Regions from separate parts of the Metabacillus sp. KH_069 genome, predicted to be linked through region 1. Evidence: a T-box and tRNA genes for the amino acid it is inferred to sense, from the RefSeq annotation. Region 1 holds a T-box; the other holds one or more tRNA genes.
What was found. The T-box of region 1 lies ahead of pheS (phenylalanine--tRNA ligase subunit alpha). A T-box ahead of a tRNA ligase gene usually reads a tRNA of that ligase, here a tRNA-Phe.

Region 1 (12,056 bases):
TTCCTTCTTGGATATACTCAGTAATGACCGCAGCTGTCCCTTTTCCGATTCCTGCGATTTTTGTAAAATCCTCGATTGAAGACAAGCTTCGTTCATCTGTTTCGAGTGCATTGGCAGCTTTCCGGAAAGCAGCGATCTTAAACGGATTTTCTCCTTTAAGTTCCATGTGTACAGCTATATATTCAAGTAATTTAATGACATCTTTTTTATGTACGCTCATTGTTCTTTCACCTCGGGTCAAGTCGTTTTACATCTATTGGGGCTTAATTAAAATGATACAAATATTTTCTCCAAAAGTACAACAAAGGGATAAAAGACCTTTTACCAAAAAAACTTCTCCTAATTGGAGGAGAAGTTAATTCGGTGCATATTGCAGCCATAATTCCTGAACTTTATCAGAAAAATACGGCGTGTGATGAACGATAACCTTTGCAAGTCCTGAATCCCCCATTGCTGACTGGACTTCCGGAATAGGAAGAAGCCCGCCAATGAACAGCAAGATGAAAAGGATTAAATAGATTTCGAGAAATCCTAAGAGGGCGCCAGCCCATTTATTCAGCTGTTTTAGAATTGGAAGGTATGTAACAAAATCAAGCATAGATCCTACTACCTGCAGCAAAATCTTTGTGCCGATAAATAAAATGACAAACGCTACCGCTCTATAGTAAGCATCTTCAAGATTTCCGCCTGTAAAAAAGGATATAGCGGATCCGCTCTCGCCAAGTGATGGGTAAGGAACCCACAGCTCTAACTTTGGCGCTAAAACACCAAAGTATTTATATGCTACAATATAGGCGATGATAAACCCTGTAAGATGTATGAATTGAAGAATAAAGCCGCGTTTTAATCCGACTAACAGGCCCATGGCCAAAATGATGAAAAGTGCAATATCAAGCATTTACCGCGTCAATCCTTTTCTATGATTTGTTTCTCTAGTTTTTCAAATTCATCTCTTAATTTTAAATAGTCATGCACAACATTCACTGCAGTTAAAACTGCGAGCTTATTTATATCCAGATTAGGACTTTTGCTGCTGATTTCACGCATTTTATCATCAACAATAGAAGCCACCAGGCGCACATGACTTGTGCTCTCCGTGCCTACTATTGAAAATTGCTGTCCATATATATCAACTGTCGTTTTCTTTTTTGAGTGGTTATCCAACGAAAAATCCTCCATTCTTGAGAATCCTAATCTTTATCATAACATGATATCTAGTATAATGGAAAGATAATGCCAATCAATATCCAGTATCAATCATATTTTAAAAGAGGTGTCATCTCTTGTCCAATGCCGTTATTAAAATTGATCAGCCGACCATCCTGAAAATGAAATCCTACTACTCTTCGGATCTAGGCTCAAAGCTCCCGCCGGGTGCTGTATTTACTGCTAAATCAAATGGGTGTACCATTACAGCCTACAAATCAGGCAAAGTTCTGTTTCAGGGCAATCTGGCCGCAGAAGAAGCAGAAAAGTGGTCAAAACCTGAACAAAAGACTACTAAGAAACCTTCGAAGCCTCTTACTGTTTTTAGTCCGCCGGCGAACATATCAACTCTCTCTATAATAGGATCGGATGAAGTCGGAACAGGCGATTTCTTTGGGCCGATTACTGTTGTAGCAGCCTATGTAAAAAAAGAACAGATTCCCCTCCTTCAGGAATTGGGAGTGAAAGATTCAAAGCATCTGAATGATAGACAAATTACGGCCATTGCCAAAGATCTTCTTTCTATCATTCCTTACAGCCTGCTGGTTCTGCATAATGAAAAATACAATCAGCTGCAGAGCACGGGAATGTCACAGGGGAAAATGAAGGCCATCCTTCATAATCAGGCGATCAACAAACTTTACGATAAGATCGCACCTGAAATTCCTGAAGGTGTTTTAATCGATCAGTTTGCAGAGCCTTCCATCTATTTCAAGCATCTTAGCGGAAATTCCTACCGGAAAGAAAATACTTTTTTCAGTACAAAAGCAGAAGGAATCCACCTGGCGGTTGCAGCAGCTTCCATTTTGGCAAGATATGCTTTCCTCAAGGAAATGGATCGTCTGTCTGAAAAAGCCGGGATGATACTCCCTAAAGGTGCCGGAGCAAAGGTTGACGAAGCGGCAGCAGCCATTATTATAAAAAAAGGTGAAGACACATTGAAAAACTTAACAAAATTTCATTTTGCCAATACAGATAAAGCAAAAAAATTGGCTGCCAAGAAAAAAAGATAGATTAAACCTAATAAAAACAGCGGCAAAATCTCATTGATTTTGCCGCTGTTTTTTTAATATTTGATCGATGGGAATAAGAGGCTCACTATTTAATAAACTTTCATATTTCCCCTTCGAGTATGGAATTTTCCCAATTACAGGAACTCCGCTCAAAATCTCAATCATCCTAACATTGTCCTGCTCCATCAGAGACTCTTCCTGAGACATGTTGTTGATGATAAATCCAAGAACGGCTATCCCGTTTTTCTTTGCATATTCTGCTGTCAGCAAGGAGTGATTAATCGTTCCAAGTGCGGGATGAGTAACAATCAGGACAGGAATGTTCAGCTCTTTAATAAGATCTTTCGTTAAATAGAATCCATCTTCATTTTCAGCAAGAGGCACTGCCAGCCCGCCTGCCCCTTCTACGATCACAATATCGTTTTCCTTTTGAAGCTTGAGATATTGATTGACCAGTCGATCCTTATCAATTTTAGTGCCTGATATTTGCGCGGCTAAATGAGGGGACAGGGGTTCTTCCAGACAGTAAGTACATAGGTCATCTTGCTGATAGGGCAAATTTGCGGCCAGACGATATTCTTCAATATCCTCTGAAACCAGACAGCCCCCTTCCAGCCTTCCTCCGCTTTGAATAGGTTTGTACGGAACGGCTTTTATCCCCGAGCGCTGAAGCATTCCGATTAAATAAGCGGTTACAAACGTTTTTCCGATTCCCGTGTCTGTGCCAGTAATAAATATCCCGCTCATCCCTTCGCTTCCCCTGAATAGGAGACATTGACCAATGGCCTGCGCACGGATTTATACAATCTTAGTGATAATAAAGCAGCTCCAAAACACAGAAGCAAGTCGCCGAATACACTCAGCAGAAAACCGCTGTAAAATGCTGCGCTAAATGAAATCCCTGTTCCAATCCATGTATTTAACGAGAGATATAAATAGCCTACGCCAAATAAATAAACAATGATAAGACCAGTAAAATGAGCAAACAGAAAATGCTTCAGCTTTGGCTTATTGCACCTTTCAAGGATATAGCCGATGACAAAACTTGCAGCAGCAAATCCGATTAAATAACCGAATGTCGGCTGAAAAATATAGGAAAGTCCTCCTCCGCTTGAAAATACCGGAAGCCCGGCAAGTCCGATCCCAATATACAGCATTTGACTCATTGCACCAAGCTTGCTCCCCAAAAGGGCACCTGCAAGGTAGACAAATAGAATCTGCAAAGTAAATGGAATAACCGGCATCGGTATCTTAATAAAGGCTCCTACTGCTGTTAGAGCAGCAAACATTGATACAACTGAAATGGAATAGACCGACAGTGAACGCTTCATCCTTTTTCTTCCTCTCATTCTATTTTTCTTCATTTTATCTACATCAAAACATATATGTCAACTAAATTATTCTTTGGTTGACATATAGTGTTTTCTGTTTATACGATAGAGTTATAAAAAATTCTTACAGGGGGCTCACCATGTACAAAAGTCCGGCACTCGCTGATATCAGCTACGAAGAACTGGCAGCAAAAAACAAGCAATATATTTGGCATCCTTTTACTCAAATGAAAGATTACATAGAAGATCAGCCTGTTATTATTGCTGAAGGGAAAGGACGAAAACTGATAGATGTAAATGGCAAAGAATATTGGGATGGCGTCTCTTCCATCTGGTTAAATGTACACGGTCACAATGTAGTAGAATTAAATGAAGCAATCAAACAGCAGCTGGATAAAGTAGCACACTCCACCCTGCTTGGCATGGCAAATGTTCCTGCCATTCTTTTGGCCGAAAAAGTCATTAAACTTATGCCAGAGGGACTCACTAAGGTGTTTTATTCAGACTCAGGCGCCACTTCTGTAGAGATTGCTGTTAAAATGGCCTTTCAATATTGGCAGCATAAAGGAAAAGGGAATAAGAGACAATTTATCACGATGAAGGAAGCTTATCATGGAGATACGATAGGCGCGGTTTCAGTAGGAGCCATCGACCTGTTTCATAAAGCCTATTCATCCCTGCTTTTTGACTGCATTAAAATTCCATACCCTGCTGTATACCGTTCACCATTCGGCAATTCTGAAACTGTCATCGTTCATGAATCGTTAAATGAATTAGAGAATCTATTAGCAGAACGTTCTGATGAAATTGCTGCTCTGATTATTGAACCGATTGTTCAAGGTGCAAGCGGAATTATTGTGATGCCGGAAGGTTACCTGAGAGGCGTCAGAGAGCTTTGTACAAAATATGACGCCCTAATGATAGCGGATGAAGTCGCTACGGGTTTTGGCAGAACAGGGAAAATGTTTGCATGTGAGCACGAGCATGTAACTCCTGATCTTTTAACCGCTGGAAAAGGACTGACAGGCGGATATCTTCCTGTCGCCATTACAGTTGCTTCTGAAGAGATTTACAGTGCATTTTTAGGAGACTATGAGGAGCAAAAAACGTTTTTCCATGGTCACAGTTACACAGGAAACCCTTTAGGCTGTGCTGTTGCCATTGCAAATCTTGAATTAATAGAGAAGCGGAATCTCGTACAAGAAGTTGAGAACATGTCAGAATATCTGGCAACTCGATTAACAGCTTTTTCACAGTTGGACCACGTGGGTGATATCCGGCAAAAAGGATTTATGATCGGGATTGAATTAGTGAAGAATAAGGACACAGCCGAACCGTTTGATTGGAAGGACAGGGTGGGAGTTAAAGTCTGCAGACGGGCAAGAGAACTCGGCATGCTCCTCAGACCACTCGGAAATGTCATTGTATTTATGCCGCCCCTTGCAGCTGCAAAAGAGGAATTGGATGAGATGGCTGATATTCTTTATCAGTCTATAAGAGACATGACAGAGAAAAACTGAACGGAAAAAAAGCAGTGTAATCTCTGAGATTACACTGCTTTTCATGTCAATCATTAACCTCTCAGCACCGCTGCATATTTCTCTTCAACAGCACGAAGCACTTTTTCATGAGCCTTCGTTACTTCTTCATCTGTTAATGTACGCTCAGGATCGAAATAGCGCAGAGAGAAGGCAAGTGACTTCTTATTTTCTTCCAGTCTATCGCCTTCATATAAGTCGAATACAGACACTTCTTTTAGAAGCTTGCCGCCTGCTTCAGAAATCGTTTCTTTAAGATCGCCTGCAACAATTCCTCTGTCAACAACAAGAGCAATATCCCGTGTCATTGAAGGGAAACGAGGAATCACAGAAAACTTTAATTCTTCAAGATTCGTCTCCAGGAGCTGCTGTAAGGCAAGTTCAAATACATATGTTTCAGTCAGGTCCATTTGTTTTTGAAGTTTTGGATGAACTTGGCCGATGAATCCGGCAGTCTGGCCATTAAGCAAGATTTCAGCCGTACGTCCAGGGTGAAGCCCATCGCGCTTAGCCTGTTTGTATGTGATCTGCTCTTTTAATCCAAGAACATCAAACAATCCATCAAGAATTCCTTTTACTACATAGAAATCTACCGGCTTCTTTTCGCCCTGCCATTGATTTAAATGCCACAAACCAGTAACAGCACCGCTTAACCGTTCTTTTTCAACAGGCTGTTCGCCTGCTCCCTTTGAAATGAAAACGGAGCTCATTTCATAAAGCGCAACTTGGTCATTTTGACGAGCAAGATTGTATTTCAGTGTTTCCAGCAAATGCGGAACCAAGCTTAAGCGGAGCACGCTGCGCTCTTCGCTCATCGGCATAGCAAGACGAGTATAGTCTGATGCTTCAAGAGCAAATTGAGATGCTTTTTCTTCGCTTGTTAATGAATAGGTAATCGCCTGGTACAAGCCTGCTCCTTCTAAGTACCGGCGTGCTTTGCGGCGGTTAGACTGATATTCAGTCAGTCTGCCTGGTGAAGATGCACTGACCGGGAATGTGGAAGGAATATTATCATAGCCATACAGTCTGGCTACTTCTTCTATTAAATCTTCTTCAATCGCAATATCTCCGCGTCTTGTCGGAACTGTAACCGCAAATGCTCCATTATCTTCCTTAACCTCAAAACCTAGTCGAGTGAAAATCGACTGAATTTCATTAACTGAAATGTTCATTCCGAGCACCTTGTTGATTTTATCTGCAGGAATGCCGACTACAGCTGGTTCTGCCTCTAAGTAGTTTACTTCTGCAGAACCATTAAGTACCTCACCGCCTGCAAGCTCAATCATTAATTGTGCTGCACGTTCTGCTGCAGCACGCACACGGTTTGGATCGACGCCTTTTTCGAAACGCGCACTTGCTTCACTGCGGAGTCCATGATCTTTTGAAGCTTTGCGGACAGTTTGACCATTGAAGTACGCAGACTCAAGCAGGATCGTTGTTGTATCTGAATGAACTTCAGAATTTTCTCCGCCCATTACGCCTGCAAGAGCAACTGGCTCTTTTCCATTTGTAATAACAAGATGTTCAGGTGACAGAATACGCTTTTGGCCATCCAGGGTGATGATTTCTTCGGAAGCTTCAGCAAGTCGGACAAGAATTTCTTTTGAACCTAAGCGGTCATAATCAAAGGCATGCAAAGGCTGGCCATATTCAATTAATACATAGTTGGTAATATCCACAACATTATTATGAGGACGAATTCCTGCTGCCATTAACCGAGTTTGAAGCCATAGAGGTGATGGTGCAATACGCACATTGCGGATCACCTTCGCTACATATAATGGATTCTCTTCTTTAGCCTGGACTGTAACTGAAATATAATCTGCAGCTCTTTCAGAAGCTTCCGCATGAGTAAGGTCCGGATAAGTGACACTTCTTCCTAAAATCGCAGCTACTTCGTGTGCGACACCAAGCATGCTTAAGCAATCTGAACGGTTAGGTGTTAATCCAAGCTCAAGAATCTGATCATCACGGCTCAGCTCGGCAAGAGCATCTGCACCTGGCTGAACGTCATTCGGGAAAACAAAAATCCCTTCAGAAAATTCTTTTGCCACAAGCTTTGACTCAATTCCTAGCTCCTGCAGAGAACAGATCATTCCGTTTGATTCTTCGCCGCGCAGCTTAGCTTTTTTAATTTTAAAGTTTCCAGGAAGAACGGCACCCACAGTTGCTACCGCTACTTTTTGGCCTTTATCAACATTTGCAGCACCGCAAATGATCTGCACAGGCAGTTCTCCTCCGACATCTACTAAGCATTTGTTCAGCTTATCAGCATTCGGATGCTGTTCTTTTTCAAGCACATGACCAATTACAACACCGCTCATGCCTTCGTTCAGTGTTTCAACACCTTCTACTTCAATCCCGCTTCTAGTGATTTTTTCTGCCAGTTCTTCTGCTGATATTCCGCTGAGATCAACGTAATTCTGCAGCCATTTATATGAAACAAACATCAGTAAACCTCCTTTTATGCTCTTTTAAATTGTTTTAAGAAACGAACATCATTAGTGTAATAGTGGCGAATATCGTCAATGCCGTATTTCAGCATGGCAATGCGCTCAGGGCCCATTCCAAATGCAAATCCGCTGTATTTTTTCGAGTCAAATCCAGCCATTTCAAGAACGTTCGGATGAACCATTCCAGCACCTAAAATTTCAATCCAGCCAGTGCCTTTACATACATTGCACCCATGTCCTCCACAAGCAAAGCATGAAACATCAATCTCTACTGAAGGCTCTGTAAATGGGAAAAAGCTTGGACGCAAACGAATTTCGCGGTCTTCTCCAAACATCTTTTTAGCAAAGGCTTCCAGTGTTCCTTTTAGATCGCTCATGCTGATGTTTTCATCGATTACTAACCCTTCAATTTGAGTGAATTGATGAGAATGTGTCGCATCGTCGTTATCGCGGCGGTACACTTTACCAGGACAAATAATTTTAACAGGCCCTAGACCTTTGTACTTTTGCATCGTTCTGGCCTGAACAGGGGATGTATGTGTACGAAGCAGCGTTTCATCTGTAATATAGAACGAATCCTGCATATCACGAGCAGGATGCCCTTTTGGAAGATTCAATGCTTCAAAGTTAAAGTAATCTGTTTCAACTTCAGGACCCTCTTCAACTGAATAACCCATGCCAAGGAACAGATCTTCAATTTCTTCAATAACTGCTGTAATAGGATGATGGTTACCAGCTCGAACCGGACGTCCAGGAAGAGTCACATCAATTGTTTCTGCAGCCAGTTTTTCCTCAACCGCAGCTTCCTCAAGGCCTTCCTGTTTTGCTGCAATGCTCGTCGCAATGCTTTCACGGACCTCATTTGCAAGGGCACCCATTAACGGACGCTCTTCTGCAGATAATTTCCCCATACCGCGGAGCGCTTCTGTAATCGGTCCTTTTTTTCCTAAGTATGAGACACGGATGTCATTCAGACTTTTTAAATCATTTGCTGTTTGTATTTTTTCAAGTGCTTCTAACTGAAGCTGTTTCAGTTGTTCCTGCATGCTGTTTCCTCCTTTATTTCAAATGAATGATCATTTTTTTCCAAAATAAAAAACCCGCCCAAAAAAGGGACGAGTTGAATATCGCGGTACCACCCTTGTTAACAGCCCAAAAAACATAAGCTGTTCACTTCGTTCTAAGATAACGGAATTGATCCGGAACACCTTTACATTCAAAAGCCGAATGGTCCTGATGCCAGCTAAAGAGGTGAATTCATTTACCGCAGTCAAAAAAATGCTCTCAGTCACCGGCATTTTCTCCCTGATTGACGCTCCCGTAAACTACTCTTCTCTATCATCGCTGTTAGAGTATGTAACTGTATCTTATTATAATGAAAAGAAATTGTTCATGCAACACCGAAAAGCGGAGCCGACTGTTCAGGCCCGACAGACAGATAAGAATTCACCCGAAAAGTCCGGGTTTGACTTTTTGGGGGAATTTGTTCTGGCCGAGGGACTAGGAGGCGGAGCTAGACACCGCCGAAAAGCGGAATCGCCCGGTTAGCTCCGACAGACAGATAAGGATCCGACAGAAAAGGCGCTTTTTGCCTTTACTGCCGGATCCGTTCTGGCTGAGGAGTTGGGCGATGGAGCTAGACAACACCGAAAAGCGGAGCCGACTGTTCTGGCCGAGGGGCATCTAGCCAAATTTGAAATTTTATTTTCCAGACACACCGGAATAAATAAGGAGCTGCGAAAACTCCGCCCTTATTGATCCCCAATACAGTGATACATAAGAATTCCCGCTGCAATCCCTGCATTTAGGGATTCCGCTTTTCCGAGGATTGGAATGTACAGATTTTGATCAGTAAGGTGAAGATATTCTTTATTTACTCCGCTACCCTCATTGCCAATGAGCAGGCCAAATGAAGCTGCTGCTTCCGTTTTGCGGTAATCAACACCATTTTGGAGCGAGGTTCCGTATATGGAGACATTTTGCTGTTTAAGCTCTGAGATTGCCTCATTCAATTTCCTTTTTACAATAGGAATGTGAAAGATTGATCCCTGACTGGAACGGACAACTTTAGAATTATATGCATCAACTGTCCCGTCACCAAGAATGACTCCATCCATGCCTGCAGCATCTGCAGTCCGGATGATTGTCCCTAAATTACCAGGGTCCTGGATTGCATCTATCAGTACGACCTTTTTCCAGGCACTGATTTCGTGCTTTTCTGATTGAACACAGACTGCGGCTGCACCCTGAGGCGATTCGGTTTCAGAGATAGCTTTCATGATTTCTTTTGTGACATATGTAATTGACAGGTCATCCGCATTCCAGTGAGATGGAATGTCCGTTTCTTCTGAAATAATCAATTCTTTAATCACGGATTTATCCTTTAAAGCTTCTTCTACTAAATGCAAGCCTTCAATTAAAAATGTATTTGTTGTGTCACGTTCTTTTTTTGTATGTAATTTACGCCACTGCTTAACCTTCTGATTTTGCAAAGATTCAATTCGTTTCACGAGTATACTGCTCCTTTACTGCTGCATTTCTTCTATATAATTAGGTGATTCTGAATCACTTTTTTCTCTTGTCCAGCTTTTTATATTATATCTTATAAAACATACATAAAAAACACAAAATAACACAGGATATGGGTAGGTAAATATTATAAGATATGGAGTGATAATGATGGATTTAAATTTAAGAAATGCCATTATCTCAAATGTATCAGGCAATGATCAAGGTCAGCTGGAGGATACAATTGTAGATGCCATTCAAAACGGAGAAGAAAAAATGCTTCCTGGCTTAGGCGTTCTGTTCGAGGTAATCTGGCAGAATTCAAGCGAGGATGAGAAAAATGAAATGCTGACGATTCTTGAAGAAGGTTTAAAAAAGAAATAAATGCTGGGCAATCTGCCCAGCATTTTTATGATTAATCGAAGGTAATTGTTTTAACGGTTTCTTCATCAAGACGTTTAATAACCTCAGTAATCAGTTTTACTGCATTTTCATAATCATCGCGATGAAGCATAGCTGCATGAGAGTGAATGTACCTCGTTGCAATTGTAATGGAAAGCGCAGGTACACCGTTTGCTGTCATATGAATGGCGCCTGAGTCGGTTCCGCCGCCTGCAATCGCATCAAATTGGTATGGAATGCTGAGTTCATCGGCAACCCCGACAACAAAGTCACGAAGTCCTTTATGAGAAACCATTGATGCATCATAAAGAATAATCTGCGGGCCTTCCCCCATTTTGCTTGAAGCTTCTTTCTCTGTAATCCCAGGTGTATCGCCTGCGATCCCGACATCGACACCAAAACCGATATCAGGCTGGATTACGTGTGCTGAAGTACGCGCTCCGCGAAGACCTACTTCCTCCTGAATCGTTCCGACCCCATAAACAACATTTGGATGGTTGGCGTCTTTCAGCCCTTTAAGGACATCAATTGCTATTGCACAGCCGATGCGGTTATCCCATGCTTTCGCAAGAAGCATCTTCTCATTGTTCATAACTGTAAATTCAAAATAAGGAACGATCTGATCTCCAGGCAAGACCCCGAACTCCATCGCTTCCTCACGGCTTGATGCACCGATATCAATAAACATATCTTTAATATCGACCGGTTTTTTTCTTGCTTCAGGAGGAAGAATGTGCGGCGGTTTAGATCCGATCACACCTGTCACGTCCCCTTTTTTGGTGCTGATCGTCACACGCTGTGCGAGCATAACCTGCGACCACCATCCGCCTACCGGCTGAAAACGGAGAAATCCTTTATCATCTATTTTGGTAACCATAAAGCCTACTTCATCTAAATGACCCGCAACCATAATTTTCGGGCCGCCTTCTTTGCCTGTTTTTTTGGCTATCAAGCTCCCAAGACCGTCTGTTGTTACCTCATCGGCATATGCCGTTATGTATTTCTTCATGACTTCTCTCGGCTCTCTTTCGTTGCCGGGAATTCCTTTTGCATCTGTTAAATCTTTCAGCATCTGCAGTGTTTCGTCTAATTTCACCATCAGTTTACCCCCCTCTTTTATTAATTACTATTATACTAGACGCTGGAAAGTAATTCAAAATTCTCAATACCCTTGTTTTTGACGATCGTGATTGACTTCATTTTTTTTAACATAAGCAGCCTCAATCTCTTCAGGTGAAAATCCAAGAGCTTCTCCGAGCAAAAGATACTGTCGAAACAGTTCTAGATAGTGTGCTTCTGAACGGCTTTTTTCAAACTGCGCAATTTTTTCATAAACAAGCACAAAATGGGCTGTTAAGGAATTTTCATCAGCGGCTAAATCAAACTCAACACCATCTGTCACGCCTATCTCAATTCCAAGCGACAGAATGAAATGTATGCCATCCACATACTCCTCAAGAATAACGATTGTTTCAGCCGGGGGCTTTAAACTCCAAAATTTAAAGCATCTTGTTTCATTGGCCAGTTCGCCTACCTCAACCAGCAAAGCTAAAATTTTCTTTTCAAGCAGCGGTTCTTCTTCCAAACCGTGCTGTTTTTCAATTT
Region 2 (12,056 bases), 1.1 Mb from region 1:
CTGGCTATTTTGTATAAAGTCATAGTTAGGCTTAAAGGTCCACAGGTTATACGTAAAAAACACACTGCAGCAGACAAGCAGCACTAATATGACTGTTTTTGCTTGTTCACGATTCATCCCAATCATCCTCTTGATCCCGGGTAAATGGAAGAGTAAACAAGATCGTTGTTCCTTTGCCTTCCACACTTTTTGCCCATATTTCCCCATCATGCGCGCCAATCATCTCTTTTGCGATAGCAAGGCCGAGACCTGTTCCCCCGAGCTTTCTTGTCCGCGCTTTGTCCACACGGTAAAACCGCTCGAATATTTTGTTCTCGGTTCCTTTTGGAATGCCCATTCCCTGGTCTGTTACGCTGATTTGAAGCTTATCCTCTTGCACTTCAACCTTAAATGTAATCAGACCGCCCTCTGGCGAATATTTGAGAGCATTTGAAATAATATTATCCAGCACTTGTGTAATCTTATCAGGATCAATGTCCACATAGAGTTTTTCGTCCGGGAGCTTGCGCAGGAAGGTCACGTGCTGTTCCTTTGTCATCTCAAACCGGTCAATAATTTGATTAAAGAAAGTAGTAAAGTTAATCCATTCTTTATTGATGCGGTAATCTTTGCTGTCCAGTTTTGAAAGCTGCAGCAAATCATTTACAAGACGAATCATCCGTTCTGTCTCATTTTGAGTGACGTTTAAAAATTGAGGAGCAATTTCTTTATCTTCCCAGGCTCCATCGGCAAGTGCTTCCAGGTAGCTTCGCATCGTCGTAAGCGGTGTTCTTAGTTCATGAGATACGTTAGCTACAAATTCACGTCTTTCCTCATCAATTTTTTCCTGTTCCGTAATATCATAAATGACAGCAATCAGACCATTATTTCGTTTTTGCTCTTTTTGAATAACAGAGAAATTCACTCTCAGGATGTATGGCTTATCCTCAGTGCTTGCATCTAAAATAAGGGAGTCCTGCTGCTCAATTAAACTATCAAACGTATACTCGTCTTCAATCCCGAGTATTTTCGTAATCGGCACCTCATAAACGGTTTCACGTGAAACGTTAAGCATTTCCAAGGCCGGATTGTTGACCAAAATAACTTCCCCAGTTCGGTTCGTTGCGATGACGCCATCCGTCATATGCGCAATAACAGATGCCAGCTTTTTACGTTCTCCTTCAGTAGAGGCCTGAGCTTCTTCAAGTTTATCTGTCAGATTATTAAACGTAATGGCAAGCTGGCCAATTTCATCCTCGCCGTAAACTCTAACTTTCCTTGAAAAATTACCTTTGGATAACTCAATTGCCTGCTTTCTCATATCAGACATTGGCCTAGTAATCGTACGCGCAAGAAAAACACCTAATGCTGCGGTGATTGCCAAGGAAATACCGGTTCCTGTGGCTAAGATTCCATTGATAACCCTCATCTGAGAAAATACTTCTTCCATCGAAGCTACAAGATACAATGCACCGATGGTTTCTTGGTCAATATTTTTAATAGGCGTTGAGGAAACCCATACACGCCTGCTTGTGTCGCGTTCTATATAGACTTTTTCATCCGGTTTTTCGAAAACAAGCGTCCGTTTTACAAGAACTTCCGTCGTCCGTTTTCCAATAATATCGCTATTATTAGGATCTGACGTAGCAATCACGCGGCTATTTTTATCAATGACTCTGATTTCCTGGATTTCATCCTTTGCAAAGTCCTTTAATATAGCGGTGATGTCTTCCTCAAGCGTCGGAAGGGTGCCTGATGGATCCTCTGTCCGTTCTTTCGTCATTTCCTGTTCAATGCTGTAATTAATAAAATTGATTCTTTGCGTAATGGAGGTATTGAAGTTTTCTGTCAAAGATCTTTCTAGCTGCTGCACAAAATAAACTCCTATGATCTGCATGGCAATCATAATCAGGAGCACATAAACCATTACAAATTTGAAATGGATCGATCTAAAAAAACCTACTTTATTCATGAAACCTACTCCTGTTCAGGGTTTCGCAAGTAATACCCGACACCTCTTCGTGTCACAATCCAAGTCGGATGACTAGGGTTATCTTCGATCTTCTCCCTTAGTCTGCGCACGGTCACATCTACAGTGCGGACGTCACCAAAGTAATCATAGCCCCAAACGGTTTGAAGGAGGTGTTCACGCGTCATAACTTGTCCAATATGTTTAGCTAAATAATGAAGCAGCTCAAACTCACGATGAGTCAGTTCAATCGTTTCACCGCGTTTAGAGACGACATAGGCATCCGGATGAATCGTTAATGAGCCGATTTCAATTTCATTTTTATCTGATTGCTGTTCTGGAGGAAGAGCCTGCAATCTTCTTAAATTCGCTTTCACACGTGCTAAAAGCTCTCTGGTGCTGAAAGGCTTTGTGACATAGTCATCAGCTCCGAGTTCAAGTCCAAGCACTTTATCGATTTCAGAATCTTTCGCTGTCAGCATGATAATGGGAATTTCATATTTTTTTCGGACTTCACGGCATACTTCCATTCCGTCCTTATTCGGGAGCATAATATCTAAAAGAATGAGATCAGGCTGAATTTCTTCTACCATTTCGACTGCTTCGTTTCCATCGTAGGCACAAAATACTTCATAGCCTTCTTTTTTTAAGTTAAATTGCAGAATGTCTGCAATCGGCTTTTCATCATCAACAACTAAGATCTTCTTTTCCATGGCCAATCGCCCCTTTTACATAAGGTGTTTCTTTCCTTATTCTTAATTTACCACTTCTACTAAACAGATTCACCTTTTCAAGGCGTATTTCTTTTTAGCTATTTCCTAAATGTGCTGCAGTAAGTCAGCTGCAGCGTGAAAAGAGGTTCATCATGAACTCACTGAAAACTTACCGCTAAAAATTATTTCTTTCAGGAAAGACAAAAACCCGGCATATTGCCGAGCTGAAATAAGGAAAACCTCTAGCAAAGCTAGAGGTTATTTTTTCAAGTAATTGAGCGGATTTTTCAAGTTTCCATTTTGGTAAACTTCGAAATGCAAATGAACGCCTGTTGAACGTCCAGTAGATCCCATTACACCGATTTTATGGCCTTGAGATACGGTTTGACCTACAGAGACAGAAATAGAGTTTAGATGTGCGTAAACTGTTTTCATGCCATTTCCGTGGTCAATCTCGACTTTGTTTCCATAAGCTCCTGAGTTTCTTGCATAAACAATTTTCCCATTATCGGCAGCTTTAATCGTACGATCACTTACACCTGCGATATCTATTCCTTTATGCATTTTGCCCCAGCGAGTTCCAAGTTTGCTTGTTACAGTTCCGCCGACAGCAGGCCATGCTAAAGATCCGTTGCCGCGTGAAGGAACGACTTTCGTGCCTTTAACGATAATTTCTTTTACCGGCTCAGTAAGTGTTTCATCCTTTGTTGTATCGCGTTTCACTTCATTGCCGTTTTCTTTATAAACAATATAATTTAACAGCTTTTGACCGTCTTTGCCTTCTTGTTTCGTTTTCTTGTCACCTTTGAACATAGAAGAATCTTCGATCACTTCTGTTTCATAGGCAATTGCTTCTTTCTTAGATACTTCTTCTTTTACAAGAACATTTGTAAATGGTTTATACTCTTTTACATTCAGTTCGTCACCAGGTTTAATGACATCTTCATCTTCTAAACTTGGATTAAGTGCAAGAAGTTCTTCTACAGTAAGTTTATATTCAGCAGCTACTGTACTGAGTACATCGGTACCATCGACTTTATGTTTTTTCTCTTCAAGTGTTCCTTTTTCAAGAAGCTTTAAGCCTTCCTCAGCCGTAATCAGCTTATCGGGAGAAATTTTTTCTTCTGAAACTGAAACTTTATCAGAAAAGGAAACGTCTAATATACGTGATTGATTTTCTTTAATAGGCTGCAGAGGCACGGTGGAATCTTTCATCGTATCCAGCTGTTTCAAAACGTCCTCGGAAACATATTTGCCTTTAAATTTGTTCAATACACTTTCGGCTTCTTCTTTGTTTTTGAAGTAAGCAACGTTTTGGTCGTCTACTTTAATGGATGCAGCTTCTGCTACAACATCCATTTCTGCATTCAGCTTGTTTACTGTTTCTTCGTTGTTAGAAACAGGACGAAACATTTGCTCAGGGATCATTTCAATTTCTTCAACCGTTAATTGATAATCTTTATAGTTCTTTTTGGCCTCTTCAACTTTCTGCTTTGAAAGGTCATCAATTAACTGCTGACTGTCGACTGTACCAATTCTTTCTCCATCTAAATAAACATGATAGACCGTTTCAAGCTTTTCTTCCGCAGATGCAGATCCAATGCCAAACGACAGTGCTCCGGCAAATCCCAAACTAAAAAAAGCCTTCTTCATTATGCTGTTTTTTGTATATTGAACGTTGTTTCCAACGAATCCATTTATGCGCTTAAACACGATTTAATTTCCTCCCAATTAACCACTGCTAAGTACTTTATCTATCATTTTATAAGCAAATAGTTCTATTTCGACAAAATTCTATTTTTTTATCACTATATTAAATTAGCATATTATCAGACAATTACCTAGTCATTTTGCAAAATGTAACATTTCTGTATTATTGGTGACATAATTTACTGTTTCCTGTCAATATATGCCCATATAAGCAGGATTTCTCATGCCGCGAAAGTCACAAAATAAAAAGACATGCACCCTATAAGGATCATGTCTTTTTTGAGTGGCTCGGGACGGAATCGAACCGCCGACACAAGGATTTTCAGTCCTTTGCTCTACCGACTGAGCTACCGAGCCATATAAAAGTATGCAGTACAATAGTTGTTTTTGTTCTTGGGACCTTCGCCCAAATTTCAGGAAGCTTAACCAAGCAGCGGCTCAATTTGTGCGCTGATGTGAATGCTTCGCAGCTTATTCGATCGTGCTCTACCGACTGAGCTACCGAGCCATGTTTAAGTATGAAGTACATCGTTGTTTTTGTTCTTGGGACCTTCGCCCGAATTTCAGGCTGCCGAACCTTTATATAATCTTTTCACAATGTTATGTAAAACGTTGTTTAACACCGGACCTTTATTATTATAATTCATGATTCGCGGAAACACAAGGAAATTATTTAATATAAAGAAACTTGTTATAGTGAATGAGAGAAAATATTGCTAGAATCAAGATTTAGACTGATAGAAAAAGGCTATCTCGACTCCTTAATCTAAAAAATCGAAAGGAGGCAAGCCCCTTTCGATCCTTTGCTTAGCTATATACGCTTCTTACAACGTTTGTTTGTGTTCTGTCAGGTCCCACTGAAAATACCGAAAGAGGGATGCCTGTAAGCTGTGATACACGCTCGATGTAGTTGCGTGCGTTTTGCGGAAGCTCACCAAGGTCGCGGACGCCTGTGATGTCTTCAGTCCAGCCTGGAAGCTCTTCATAGACAGGCTCACACTCAGCAAGTACTTTAAGGCTTGCAGGGAAAGATTCCATGATTTCGCCTTTGTATTTGTATGCTGTACAAATCTTCAATGTTTCGATGCCAGTTAAAACATCAATGGAGTTTAATGATAAATCTGTAATTCCGCTGACACGGCGTGCATGACGGACAACAACGCTGTCAAACCAGCCTACGCGGCGTGCGCGGCCTGTAGTTGTACCGTATTCACGGCCGACTTCGCGGATATGATGTCCGATTTCGTTATCGAGTTCAGTAGGGAACGGGCCGTCTCCAACACGTGTTGTGTATGCTTTGGAAACACCGACAACATGGTTGATTTTCGTTGGTCCTACACCAGAACCGATTGTTACTCCTCCCGCTACCGGGTTTGAAGAAGTAACAAATGGATACGTACCTTGATCGATATCAAGCATAACACCCTGAGCACCTTCAAATAGTACGCGTCTGCCTCCGTCAAGAGCATCATTCAAGACAACAGCTGTGTCGCAAACGTACTGCTTGAACTGCTGACCATACTCATAGTACTCATCAAGGATTTCTTCAATGGTGAATCCTTCTGTTTCGTAGTACTTTTCAAGCATGCGGTTCTTTTCTTCAAGGTTTCTAGTTAACTTTTCTTCGAAAGCCTCACGGTCCAATAAGTCAGCGATGCGGATTCCTACACGCGCTGCTTTGTCCATGTATGCAGGGCCGATTCCTTTTTTAGTCGTACCGATCTTGTTGGCACCTTTGCGTTCTTCTTCTACTTCATCAAGTTTTAAATGGTAAGGAAGAATAACATGCGCACGATTGCTGATGCGAAGATTGTCTGTGCTTACTCCGCGCTCATGAAGATAAGCAAGCTCCGTAATAAGAGCTTTCGGGTCTACTACCATTCCATTGCCGATTACACAGGTCTTTTCACTGTAAAAGATACCTGATGGAATTAAGTGGAGCTTATATGTTTCACCGTTAAATTTTATCGTATGTCCAGCGTTATTCCCGCCTTGATAACGAGCAATAACCTCTGCATTTTCTGAAAGGAAGTCGGTAATCTTTCCTTTACCTTCATCTCCCCATTGTGTTCCAACTACTACTACTGAAGACATTAATGTGCACCTCCGGTTTTTTGCAACTCTTTCTTTTTTCGCACGATCAAACAAGCTAATTTTACCAGCAAACGAATCGAAAGTCAACGAAAAGACGAACATTAATAAGATTACATTTTAATTTCGTTCGTAATATATCGTAATTGCGAATGATTTTGTTCATCTTTACATAGATTCCCCTTGTTTTAGGGTTTCATTCCAAAGGGAGGATGTGTGCCGTAGGAGAACGTTTGAAAATTGTAGTTGAAACAATAAATGGAGATCTGTTTTTTATATAAGTGTGTCATAACCAAGTTTGCAGCAAATAATAAGGGATCCCGTATAAAATAAGTGGTCCATGATCGCATTTTCAGCACTTAATGTAGGTGACAACACGTGGGAAGTGTTTCATAACCGAGTTTGAAACACTTAATGTGGGTTACAGCACGGGGGAAGTGTTTCATAACCGAGTTTGCTACACTTTATGTAGGTGACAACACCGTGGGAAGTGCTCCATAACCGAGTTGGCAGCACTTAATCTAAGCTAAGACACAGGATAGTGCTTCATAACCGAGTTGGCAGCACATTATGAGTGCGCAACACCGAGAAAAGTGCTCACAACTCAATTCACTGCAATATCCCCCTAAACAAATCCCCTATCATCGCTTATCATCATCTATCTCCACAAAAAAAAGCTGTCTGCAGCGACAGCTCTAAGCACCTGGCGGAACGCCGGCATCATCGAATCGCCGTTCCAGGTTAACGAATTTATTGTATTCTTTTACGAAAGCAAGACTGACCGTTCCGACTGGACCGTTACGCTGTTTTGCAATGATAATTTCGATGATATTTTTATTTTCGGATTCCTTATCGTAGTAATCATCACGATATAAGAAAGCAACAATATCCGCATCCTGCTCGATACTTCCTGATTCACGGATATCTGACATCATAGGACGCTTGTCCTGGCGCTGCTCAACTCCGCGTGATAGCTGGGATAAGGCGATTACAGGCACTTTTAATTCCCTTGCGAGCGACTTAAGTGTCCGGGAAATTTCAGATACTTCCTGCTGACGGTTATCTTTATTTCGTCCGCTTCCCTGAATCAGCTGCAGATAGTCAATCAGAATCATGCCAAGGCCGCTTTCCTGTTTGAGGCGACGGCATTTTGCACGGATTTCGCTTACCCGGATACCTGGTGTATCATCAATAAATATACCTGAATCCGACAAGCTTCCCATCGCCATGGTGAGCTTGCCCCAATCTTCAGGAGTTAAGTTGCCGGTACGCAAATTCTGTGCATTAATATTGCCTTCTGCACAAAGCATCCTCATGACGAGCTGATCTGCCCCCATCTCAAGACTGAAGATCGCGACGTTTTCATCTGTTTTCGTGGCCACGTTTTGCGCGATATTCAAGGCAAAAGCGGTCTTACCAACAGACGGACGGGCAGCTACGATAATCAGATCATTTCGCTGAAATCCCGCTGTCATTCTGTCAAGCTCTGTAAAGCCCGTGGCTATTCCGGTAATGTCACCTTTTCTTGTGTGGAGCAATTCAATGTTATCGTACGTTTGAACAAGTACGTCTTTAATATTCTGGAAAGCTCCCGCGTTTTTCCGCTGTGAGACCTCCATGATGTTTTTTTCTGCTTCATTTAATAAAACATCCACTTCATCTTCACGGGAATAACCGTCTTGAGCAATCGTTGTAGCTGTTCGGATCAATCTCCGCAAAATCGACTTCTCTTCTACGATTCTTCCGTAATATTCGATATTGGCAGCAGTCGGTACCGCATTTGCCAAATCACTTAAATACGATACTCCGCCGATTTCCTCTAATAAATTGGCATCCGCAAGCTCAGAGGTTACTGTTACTAAGTCAACAGGCTCCCCTTTATCCGCAAGCTTCAGCATCACATTGTAAATCTTCTGATGAGATGCTCTGTAAAAATCTTCTGGAATCAGAATTTCAGACGCGGTGATTAAAGATGCGGGTTCTAGAAAAATCGCTCCGAGTACAGCTTGCTCCGCCTCAATATTTTGCGGGGGAATCCGATCATCAAACATTTCATTCATGATGATCACCGTCCTTCTTTGATTTAATTAGAATTGAGCACGCCTTGGTCAGTTCCTCCAGGCAGTCCGTTCTGAATGAGGAGTAAGGCTCTGCAGCTCTATTTATCTATACTAAGAAAAAATGTGATGCTGCGAAAAGAAGCAGCATCCATTCACACATCACATTTTAAATATGATTATTTTTGTTCTGTTACATGCACCTTAACAGTGGCTGTTACTTCCGGATGCAGTTTTACCGGCACATTTGTATAGCCTAGAGCACGGATCGCATCTGGAAGATCAATTTTGCGTTTATCCACTTTATGGCCATGGGATTTCAGGAGCTCATCCGCAATTTGCTTGCTTGTAATGGATCCGAATAAGCGGCCGCCCTCGCCTGATTTCGCCTTAAGCTCAACCGTTAAGCTTTCAAGCGTTTCTTTTAGCTCGACAGATTTTTCAAGCTCTGCTGCAGCTTCTTTTTCTTCTTTTTTCTTTTGGCCTTGAAGCTTGCTGATTTCTGCCTGATTGGCTTCAATCGCAAGTCCTTGTTTAATTAAAAAGTTATGTGCGTAGCCGTCAGCTACATTTTTAACTTCCCCTTTTTTCCCTTTACCTTTTACATCTTTCAAGAAAATAACTTTCACGACTTAGTTCCTCCTTCTAAATACTCTTCAATCGCATGTTTTAATCTTTCTTCCGCTTCAAGCAGCGATACATGCTCAAGCTGTGTAGCTGCATTTGTGAGGTGACCTCCGCCGTCTAAGGCTTCCATGATCAGCTGCACATTGATATCCCCAAGGGAACGGGCACTGATGCCGATTGTGTGCTCATTTCTTCTTGCAAGAACGAATGACGCCACCACACCGCTCATCGCCAAGAGCGTATCTGCTGTTTGAGCAATGATGACCTGATCAAAATAGTCCTCTGAATCAGCATCTGATTTTGCAATGGCAATGCCATCTTTAAGCATATTGGTATTTTGAATGATCTTTGACCGCTTTACATAGTGATCAATATCTTCTCTCATGAATTTTTGCACGAGAATCGTGTCAGCGCCTTTAGATCTTAAATAAGAGGCTGCATCAAATGTACGGGAACCCGTTCTGAGAGTAAAGCTTTTTGTATCGACTATAATGCCTGCGAGCAAGGACGTCGCTTCAATCATGTTCATTTTCAAACGTTTTGTCTGATATTCCAGGAGTTCTGTCACAAGCTCGGCTGTTGAAGATGCATAAGGCTCCATATAAACGAGCAATGGATCCTTAATAAACTCCTCACCCCGGCGGTGATGATCAATCACAACAACATTGTCGACTTTATTCAGCAGCTTTTCTTCGATGACAAGCGAAGGCTTATGGGTGTCCACAACAATCAGAACGGTGTCATCTGTTGAGATTTCCAGAGCTTCCTCTCTTGTTATAAAACGGGACCACAAGTCTGAATGCTGCCTTACTTCCTGAATCAGCCGCTGCACGCCTGTATCTATCTCATTTTGATCAAGAACAATAAAGCCTTCTTTTTCGTTGACCTGAGCTACTTTCAGGATGCCGATGGCTGAGCCTATTGAATCCATATCAGGGTATTTATGCCCCATAATAATGACTTTGTCGCTTTCTGAAATAATTTCAGTCAGCGCATGAGAGATGACCCTTGCACGCACTCTCGTTCTTTTTTCCATCGGATTCGTCTTGCCGCCATAGAACTTCACTTTTCCGTTCGTCTGCTTAATGGCAACCTGATCTCCGCCTCGTCCTAATGCTAGATCAAGACTTGATTGGGCCAAATCCCCAAGCTCCGTAAGAGACGGCACACCGGAGCCTATACCGATGCTCAATGTGAGGGATATATTTTGAACTGTCGTCTGTTCTCTTACTTCGTCAAGAATTGAAAACTTTCCTTTTTCAAGCTTTATTAAAATATTTTCATTGAGAATGGCCATGAACCGTTCTGATGACGTTCTTTTCAGGAAGATGCCATTGTCTGTTGCCCATTTATTCAGCAATGAGGTTACTTGACTATTAATGGTACTTTTAGTCTGATCATCAAGGCCTTGAGTGACTTCATCGTAATTATCCAGAAAAATAAGGGCAAGCACTGTGCGCTCATCTTCATACTGCTTTTCAATTTCTGTCTGCTCCGTTACATCAAAGAAATACAGCAGTCTTTCCTCTCGCTTGATGATGACTTTAAACTTCCGCTCGTGAAGAGTAATGGTTTCCGTATCAACCTCCTGCTTCACAAGGGGTACCAGTGACTCGGCAACATCATACATCGACCTGCCGACCAATGTGTCTTCATGGAAGCAGGATGTCAGAAACGGATTTGTCCATTCAATATGGTAATGTTCGTTAAATAGCATAATTCCGATTGGCATTTCCATTAAAGCTTCTTCTCCAACCCGCTTCAAACGGTAAGAGAGAGTAGAAATATAGGTTTCCATCGCGCTCTTAAGCTTTTTATCGGCAATTTTCAACAGAAATAAGATCCCGCCTAATAGAAAGACGCCGGCAACACCGAGCATCCATTGATAATAAAAGACAATGATGATGGCAATCGCGGTCAGTCCGATTAAGGCAAATAGGGGATACCTGATAAACGGTTTTTCATAAAAACTGGGCATTTTGTTTCAGCTCCTCAAACAACAGTGAAACATACGTAAGATTGCGGCTTACTCCTGCTGCGCACTGTATGAATCTAGTTTATGCGCAATTGTGCTATTTCTTCACGCGACCCCTTAAATTAAAAGCTAAATCAATTATACCTAAGATTCGCACAAGATACATCAGGATCGGCAGAATCAAAGAAAGAATGACCGCTGTAACAGGTATAGCTTTCGAATATTTTTTCACATGACTATAAAAGAAAATAAAAGAGAAGCCTTGTACAACTAACAGCACCTGCAGAACAAACAGCAAGTTTACAGCGGCAATATAAAGAAAGCTTCCTTTATCCAGATTTAAAAATAATAAGAAACTGACAATCAAGTAATACCAGACAATGCTTGACGGCAGCTTCCACTCTCGGAATGGCTTCAGCGGCAACAGCTGGATTTTCAGTCTTTTTAGAACGGGAACCGTCACAGCATGAGAAAGTAAAGCAAAGATAAAGGAAACACTTACAAGCAAACTTGGAATTAAGTAGCCTATGTACTTCATTTGCTCTTCTAATTGATTAATCGCTGCTTCATTTGCTTCTTGACCAATTGCAGCCATCATTGATTTTGCCATATCAATTGTTTCATTCATGCTGCCTGTCGCTTCTTCAATTGGATCGATTTGAAAAAATGCCGCAGAGGCTGCATACATGACGACAAAGCTGATAAGAAATGCAATTGTGCCCCCGATCAAAGCGCCGGCTGTTTGCCTCTTCTGATAAAAGTAACCCATCACGATTCCGCTCAGGGCATATGTTAAAGTTAATGGCAAAGCAAACAAAGAACCAACTATCAACGTAATTAAGATCGAAGCGGCCATTAGAGTGAACGCAGCTTTGAGTCCGTGTCTCACCGTATAAAGGATAAACGGCAATGGCAAAAAGACCATTAAAAATGCC

Region 2: it encodes a tRNA-Phe, which carries the amino acid that the T-box ahead of pheS (phenylalanine--tRNA ligase subunit alpha) is inferred to sense. The anticodon was not compared.

What each region holds. Positions count from the first base shown of each region.
Region 1 is NZ_CM174460.1:3,306,447-3,318,502, forward strand. Features, by position in the region: gene polX (DNA polymerase/3'-5' exonuclease PolX) at 1-220, opposite strand, end outside; gene AC3ISE_RS16695 (CvpA family protein) at 356-898, opposite strand; gene zapA (cell division protein ZapA) at 907-1,179, opposite strand; gene rnhC (ribonuclease HIII) at 1,284-2,219, shown strand; gene bioD (dethiobiotin synthase) at 2,250-2,966, opposite strand; gene AC3ISE_RS16715 (biotin transporter BioY) at 2,963-3,550, opposite strand; gene bioA (adenosylmethionine--8-amino-7-oxononanoate transaminase) at 3,691-5,070, shown strand; gene pheT (phenylalanine--tRNA ligase subunit beta) at 5,124-7,538, opposite strand; gene pheS (phenylalanine--tRNA ligase subunit alpha) at 7,553-8,587, opposite strand; T-box leader at 8,650-8,892, opposite strand; gene AC3ISE_RS16735 (TrmH family RNA methyltransferase) at 9,293-10,051, opposite strand; gene sspI (small acid-soluble spore protein SspI) at 10,221-10,433, shown strand; gene AC3ISE_RS16745 (M42 family metallopeptidase) at 10,465-11,550, opposite strand; gene AC3ISE_RS16750 (dUTP diphosphatase) at 11,614-12,056, opposite strand, start outside.
Region 2 is NZ_CM174460.1:4,401,806-4,413,861, forward strand. Features, by position in the region: gene AC3ISE_RS22030 (YycH family regulatory protein) at 1-117, opposite strand, end outside; gene walK (cell wall metabolism sensor histidine kinase WalK) at 107-1,951, opposite strand; gene yycF (response regulator YycF) at 1,957-2,661, opposite strand; gene AC3ISE_RS22045 (peptidoglycan DD-metalloendopeptidase family protein) at 2,920-4,374, opposite strand; tRNA gene AC3ISE_RS22050 (tRNA-Phe) at 4,656-4,728, opposite strand; gene AC3ISE_RS22055 (adenylosuccinate synthase) at 5,179-6,465, opposite strand; gene dnaB (replicative DNA helicase) at 7,158-8,522, opposite strand; gene rplI (50S ribosomal protein L9) at 8,699-9,148, opposite strand; gene AC3ISE_RS22070 (DHH family phosphoesterase) at 9,145-11,124, opposite strand; gene AC3ISE_RS22075 (YybS family protein) at 11,219-12,056, opposite strand, start outside.